2 regions of the Micromonospora sp. CPCC 205561 genome follow, and region 1 is predicted to be linked to the other one. Evidence: riboswitches for the same ligand, from Rfam matches in the RefSeq annotation. Region 1 holds a riboswitch; the other holds the start of a gene.
The links. A riboswitch is a leader RNA that binds a small molecule or an ion and turns the genes downstream of it on or off. The one in region 1 is predicted to bind thiamine pyrophosphate.
Positions count from the first base shown of each region.

Region 2: another riboswitch for thiamine pyrophosphate. It lies ahead of V6V16_RS16175 (ECF transporter S component); the one in region 1 lies ahead of thiE (thiamine phosphate synthase).

Region 1 covers NZ_JBAKHV010000026.1:15,884-19,279, reverse strand. The annotation lists gene V6V16_RS15435 (ABC-F family ATP-binding cassette domain-containing protein) at 1-403, shown strand, start outside; gene V6V16_RS15430 (aldo/keto reductase) at 490-1,452, shown strand; TPP riboswitch at 1,855-1,963, shown strand; gene thiE (thiamine phosphate synthase) at 1,958-2,584, shown strand; gene thiO (glycine oxidase ThiO) at 2,578-3,396, shown strand, end outside.
Region 2 covers NZ_JBAKHV010000027.1:65,775-69,170, forward strand. The annotation lists gene V6V16_RS16170 (ABC transporter ATP-binding protein) at 1-1,118, opposite strand, end outside; gene V6V16_RS16175 (ECF transporter S component) at 1,258-1,851, opposite strand; TPP riboswitch at 1,924-2,029, opposite strand; gene V6V16_RS16180 (permease) at 2,288-3,232, shown strand; gene V6V16_RS16185 (TIGR03943 family putative permease subunit) at 3,229-3,396, shown strand, end outside.

The DNA.
Region 1 (3,396 bases):
CCGGCCGGAGCTGATGGCGAAGACGCTGGTCGAGATCCTCTGGCGGGGTGACGAGCACCGGGCCGGCATGGACCGGCACGCCGCGATGGCGGCGCTCAGCCGGTACGAGCTGGCGGGGCAGGGCGACCAGCGCTTCGGCACCCTCTCCGGCGGTCAGCAGGCACGGTTCCTGGTGCTGCTGCTGGAACTCTCCGGCGCGACGCTGCTGCTGCTCGACGAGCCCACCGACAACCTCGACCTGGCCTCGGCGGAGGCGCTGGAGGCGGGACTGACCGCGTTCGAGGGGACCGTGGTGGCGGTGACCCACGACCGCTGGTTCACCCGCACCTTCGACCGCTTCGTGCTCTTCGGAGGCGACAACGAGGTGGTGGAGACCACCGAACCGGTCTGGGACGTGGCGTGATCCCCGCCGCCCGCCGCCGACGTGCTCGACCGGCGGGGGGGGGCGGGTTCCGATGCCCACGGCGGGCGGCGGACGGCCGGCATAGGGTGGATCTCGTGACTGAGATGACCTTCCGCCGGTTGGGCGACTCCGGGCTCGTGGTGTCCGTGGTCGGCATCGGCTGCAACAACTTCGGCCGCAAGCTCGACCTCGACGGCACCCGGGCGGTGGTCGACGCCGCGCTCGACGCCGGGATCAACTTCTTCGACACCGCCGACATCTACGGCGAGCCGCAGGGCGGCTCCGAGGAACTGCTGGGCCAGGCGCTCAAGGGGCGGCGCGACGACGTGGTGGTGGCCACCAAGTTCGGCATGGACATGCACGGCATGAACGGCCCCGACTTCGGTGCCCGGGGCGCCCGTCGCTACGTCGCGCGGGCGGTGGAGGCGTCGCTGCGCCGGCTCGGCACCGACCACATCGACCTGTACCAGATGCACGAGCCCGACCCGGGAACGCCGATCGACGAGACGCTCGCCGCGCTCGACGACCTCGTCCGCGCCGGCAAGGTGCGCTACCTGGGCAACTCCAACTTCGCCGGCTGGCAGATCGCCGACGCGGACTGGGTTGCCTCCTCCGCCGGCCGGACCCGGTTCATCAGCGCGCAGAACCACTACAGCCTGCTGGAGCGCGGCGTCGAGGCCGAGGTGGTGCCGGCCTGTGAGCGGTTCGGCCTCGGGCTGCTGCCGTTCTTCCCCCTGGCCAACGGGCTGCTCACCGGCAAGTACAGGCGGGACCAGGCGCCGCCGGCCGGCAGTCGCCTCGCCGGTGGCGGCCGGTACGCCGAGCGTCTCGCCGCCGCCGACTGGGACACCATCGAGGCGATCGAGGCGTACGCCGCCGAGCGGGGGCTGTCGATGCTCCAGGTGGCGATCGGCGGGCTCGCCGCCCAGCCGGCGGTGACCTCGGTGATCGCCGGTGCCACCACGCCGGAGCAGGTGCGTGCCAACGCCGAGGCGGGCACCTGGCAGCCCACCGACGAGGATCTCGACGCCCTGCGCGCCATCCTCTGAACCACGCTGACACCGCCCCGGCACCGTCCTGCCGGGGCCGGTGTGTCTTCCGGCCGGCACCAGCCGACCGGGTGCCGCTCCCACGGATGATGACCGCGTCGCACCACATCCGATGGTCGTCCACCCGGTAGGCGTCACGGTGCACGTGGACGTCGGGGAGCAGGCGCCGCCAGGACCGTCCGCGCAGCATCGTCCAGGTCACCAGGCCTTCGGCGACCGCGGCGCTGCCTCGGAACGGCAGGAGGGGCGAGCCGGGGCGGGAGCCGGGCCGGGGAGGGCATCCGGACAGCATCGCGTGACGGACCGGTCACGCGCACCTCGCCCGTCGGCTTCGGCCGGTCGGTGTGAAATCCACGGCCCGCCCTTGGCGGATCCGGGGATCCGTCGTACGGTGACACCCGCAAGTGACCCACGGGAGCCCGGTACACCGGGCTGAGAGGGGGGCTGTGAGCCCCCGACCGTCGAACCTGATCCGGGTAATGCCGGCGCAGGGAGGAGTGTTGCCGTGCCGTCCCTCGGGCGACTGCATCTGATCACCGACACCCGTCCCGGGCGGGACCCGCTGGCCGTGCTGCGGGCCGCCCTTCCGGTGGCCCGCGCCGAGCTGGTCGTGCAGGTCCGCGTGGAGGACGACGCCACCGACCGGGAGGCGTACGACCTGGCCCGCCGGGCGGTCACGCTCTGCGAGCGGTACGGCGCAACCTGCCTGGTGAACGACCGGCTGCACGTGGCGCTGGCGGTGGGCGCCGCGGGTGGCCACGTCGGCGCGGACGACCTGCCGGTCGGGGCGGCCCGCCGGGTGCTCGGCGCCACCGCGGTGCTCGGCGCCACCGCCCGCGAGCCGGGGACGGCGACCGGGGCGGTCGCGGCCGGCGCCAGCTACCTGGGCGTCGGCCCCTGCCACGCCACCAGCACCAAGACGGGGCTCCCCGCGCCGATCGGCCCGGCCGGGGTGCGGGCCGTCGCCGACGCCGTGGACGTGCCGGTGGTCGCGATCGGCGGGGTGACCGCCGCGGAGGTGCCGGCGCTGCTGGCGGCCGGTGCGTACGGGGTGGCGGTGGTGGGCGCCATCAGCGGGGCGGCCGATCCGGCCCGGGCGACGGCGGAGCTGCTGGGGGCGCTGGGGTGTTGAGCCGACCGGACGTCGCCGTGGTGGGGGCGGGACCGGTCGGGCTGGCGATCGCCTGGCGCTGCGCGGCGCGCGGACTCCGGGTCGCCGTGCACGATCCCGCCCCGGGCTCCGGCGCCTCACACGTCGCCGCCGGGATGCTCGCCCCGGTCGCCGAGGCGTACTTCGGCGAGCGCGAGTTGACCGGGCTGCTGACCGGCTCCGCCGCCCGCTGGCCGGCCTTCGCCGCCGAGCTGACCGAGGTCAGCGGCGTGGACGTCGGCTACCGCACCGAGGGCACCCTGATGGTCGGGCTCACCGCCGACGACCTGGCCGAGGCGCGCCGGCTGTGGGCGTACCAGCAGGGGCTCGGGCTGTCCGTGACGCCGCTGCGCCCCTCGGCGCTGCGGGACCGCGAGCCGGCGCTGGCACCCCGGGTGCGCGGCGGTGCGCTCGCCGCCACCGACCACCAGGTCGACCCGCGCCGGCTGGTGCGGGCGCTGCGCACGGCCGCGGAACGGGCCGGTGCCACGCTGGTGCCCGCCGCCGTGCGCGCGCTGTCCGAGCTGGACGCCGGGGTCACGGTGGTCGCGGCCGGCTGCGGCGCGGCGGCCCTGACCGGGCTGCCCGTGCGTCCGGTGAAGGGGCAGCTGCTGCGGCTCCGCGCGCCCGGCGGCGCCGCGCCGGGCTTCCGGCACGTCATCCGGGGGTACGCCGACGGCGAGCACGTCTACCTCGTCCCCCGCCCCGACGGGGAGGTGGTGGTGGGCGCGACCGTCGAGGAGCGCGGCGACACCGACGTCACCGCCGGGGCGGTGCTGCGCCTGCTCCGCGCC
Region 2 (3,396 bases), on a different contig from region 1:
CGGACCGCCGCCTCTGGCCGGCCGGTGCGGCGCGGGCCGAGTGCCAGCTCGTCGAAGACGGTGTTGGTGACGAACTGGTGTTCCGGGTCCTGGAAGACCGAGCCGATCCGGCGGGTCAGGGCCGGGGCGCGCCAGCGGTACGGGGGAGTGCGGGCGTCGCCGCCGGCCAGCGCCGTCGTCGCCGCGACCCGGCCGGCTCCGGGCTTGAGCAGGCCACCGAGCAGCAGTGCGAGGGTCGACTTGCCGGCGCCGTTCGGCCCGAGGACGGCGAGCGCCTCGCCGGCGCGTACCGCCAGGTCGACGGCGGCCAGCCGGGGCGGCAGGCCGAGCCCTTCGGCGGTGAGCAGCACGTCGCCGGCCGGCGAGGTGGCGTGACGGGGCGGTACGGGCCGGCCGGGCACCCAGACCCCCTCGGCGGCGAGCGCGTCGCCGTGCCCGCCGAAGACGGCCTCGGGCGTGCCGTCCGCGCGGACGCCGCCGGCGGGTTCGAGCACGACCACCCGATCGACCAGGGGCAGGGCCTCGGCGACCCGGTGCTCGACCAGGATCAGCGTGGTGTCGGCGTCCAGCGCGCCGGCCACCGCCGCCCGGATCAGCGCCGCGCCGGTCGGGTCGAGATTGGCGGTCGGCTCGTCGAGCAGCAGCAGCCCGGGGCGCAGGGCCAGCACGCCGGCCAGGGCGAGCCGCTGCTGCTCGCCGCCGGAGAGGGCGGCCGTGGGGCGGTTCCGGGGGTACGGGAAGCCGACCCGGGCGAGTGCCTCGTCGACGCGGGGCCAGATCTCCCCGGCGGGGATGCCCCGGTTCTCCAGGCCGAAGGCCACGTCGTCGCCGCTGCGGGCCATCACGAGCTGGGTCTCCGGGTCCTGGAAGACGACGCCGACCCGCTCGCGGCCCTTGCGGGGGTCGAGCCCGTCGATCTCGACGGTGCCCTCCTGCTCACCCGAGTCCTCGGGCAGCAGTCCGGCCAGCGCGGCGAGCAGCGTGCTCTTGCCGGCGCCCGAGGGCCCGAGCAGCAGCACCCGCTCGCCGGCCTCGACGCGCAGGTCCACCCCGCGTACGGCCCAGGCCCGGCGGCCGGCGTGCCGCCACCCGAAGCCCCGCAGCGTCACCGCCCCCACCGGGCTCCTCCCTCCTCGCGTCGCGGATCCGGCCCCGGCCCGGTGATGTCGACCGGGCCGGGGCCGGATCCGCCGGCAACAAGCCCTCGGCCGGGGCCCACCAGGTCGACGCGGCGTGCCGTCGACCTGGTGGGCGCAATCAGATGGCGACGCGGTCGCGGCCGGCGGGGAACCGGTCCAGGGCGCCCGTGGTCGCCAGGGCGCGGGTGAGCGCCCATCCGCCGGCACCCGCGACGATCGTGGCGCTGACGACGGTGAGCACGGCGTACGGGATGCGGTAGCTGCCCATCGCGTAGTCGACGTTCCAGACGAAGAAGTCGAAGAGCGCCGCGCCGAGGCCGGTCAGCGCGCCCGCGATCAGCGCGGTGGGCAGCCGGAACGAGCGGTACCGGAAGGCCGCGAAGGCCAACTCGGCGCCGAGCCCCTGGATCAGGCCCTGCACGATCGTCACGCCGCCCCACTCCGAGCCGAGCAGCGCGGAGACCGTCGCCGCCACCGCCTCGCAGAAGAGCGCCGCGCCCGGCTTGCGGATCACCAGGCCGCCGAGGACGGCCGGGACCAGCCAGACGCCGTACATGATCGCCTGGCCCGCCGGGAAGAAAGCGAACGCCGGGTCGACGGCCCGCCACAGCAGGCCCCAGGCCCAGAAGATGACGCCGAAGGCCACCGCGATCACGGCGGCGACGACGACGTCGACGGTGCGCCACCGGGTGGCGGTGTTGTTGTCTCGCATGGTTGCTCCCAGTCCCGAACGCGAACCAGGAGAAGACGCACGCCGCGCCCGGAGGTGCCGGACGTCGACGCGGCTGGAGGTCGACCGAACTCCCTGCGCTGGCATTACCCAGATCAGGTTCGAGGGTCTGCGGGCGGTGCCCGCACTCTCAGCGCTGTGCGCTCCCCTGTCGGATGTGAAGTTGTCGCGCCGACGCTAACACCTTTGAAGATCATCGAGCAAAGTGATCTTTCCGCAGCTCACCAGCACGTTCGATCGACGCGGTCGGTCCCGGCCCGGTACTCTCGGGCGGCCACTGGGAATCCGGCAGAGGGACACGGACGTGACATCCGAGGCTGACCGCCGCGCGCCGGCCGGACGGGACCCCGGCGCGCTGGGCGTCGCCACCCCCGGCGTACCGCAGGAGGCGCCGGCGTCGCCCGGCGGCCCGGGCGGGCTGGTCGGGTCGGTTGAGGTGCTCGCCGGCCTGCTGGTCCTGTTGGTCGTCTTCCGCGACCCGCTCGCCCGCGCCCTCTCCGCGCCCCGGTTGCAGACCTGGACCACGGTCTTCGTCTCGGTCCTGGTGCAGGCGGTGCCGTTCCTGGTCTTCGGGGTGCTGCTCTCCGCCGTGATCGCGGTCTTCGTGCCCCGGTCGTTCTGGGCCCGGGCGCTGCCGCGCCACCCGGCGCTCGCGGTGCCGGTGGCCAGCGCGGCCGGCGTGGTGCTGCCCGGCTGCGAGTGCGGGGCGGTGCCGATCGCCGGGTCGCTGATCCGGCGCGGGGTCACCCCGGCCGCCGCCCTGGCGTTCCTGCTCGCCGCCCCGGCGATCAATCCGATCGTGCTCACCGCGACCGCGGTGGCCTTCCCCGACGACCCGGCCATGGTCCTCGGCCGGGCCGTCGCGAGCCTGATCGTGGCGATGGTGATGGGCTGGCTGTGGCTGCGCCTCGGCCGGGCCGACTGGATCCGGCTGCCGAGCCGGCCGGAGCTGGACGACAGCTCGCGCGGGCGGGCGTTCTGGGGGGCGGTCCGGCACGACGTCACGCACGCCGGCGGGTTCCTGGTGATCGGCGCGGCGGCCGCCGCCACGATCAACGTCGTGGTGCCGGAGCGCTGGTTGCGTACCCTCGCCGACGAGCCGGTGCTCTCGGTGCTCGCGCTGGCCGTGCTCGCGGTGCTGCTCTCCCTCTGCTCCGAGGCGGACGCCTTCGTCGCCGCCTCGCTGTCGCAGTTCTCGCTGACCTCCCGACTGGTCTTCCTGGTGGTGGGACCGATGGTCGACCTGAAGCTCATCTCGATGCAGACCGGCGTCTTCGGCCGGCGGTTCGCGCTGCGGTTCGCCCCGACCACCTTCGCGGTGGCCGTCACGGTGGCCGCCGCGACCGGGGCGGTGCTGCTGTGAACCGGCAGGCGCAGGCGGTCGTCCTGCTGCTGCTCGGCGGCGCGGTGGTCCGGGCCGGCCTCACCGACCTGCACCTGCGCTACGTCAAGGAGGGGCTGCGCCCCTTCCTGGTCGCCGCCGGCCTGCTGCTGGTGGCCACCGCGGTCATGACCCTCTTCTACGAG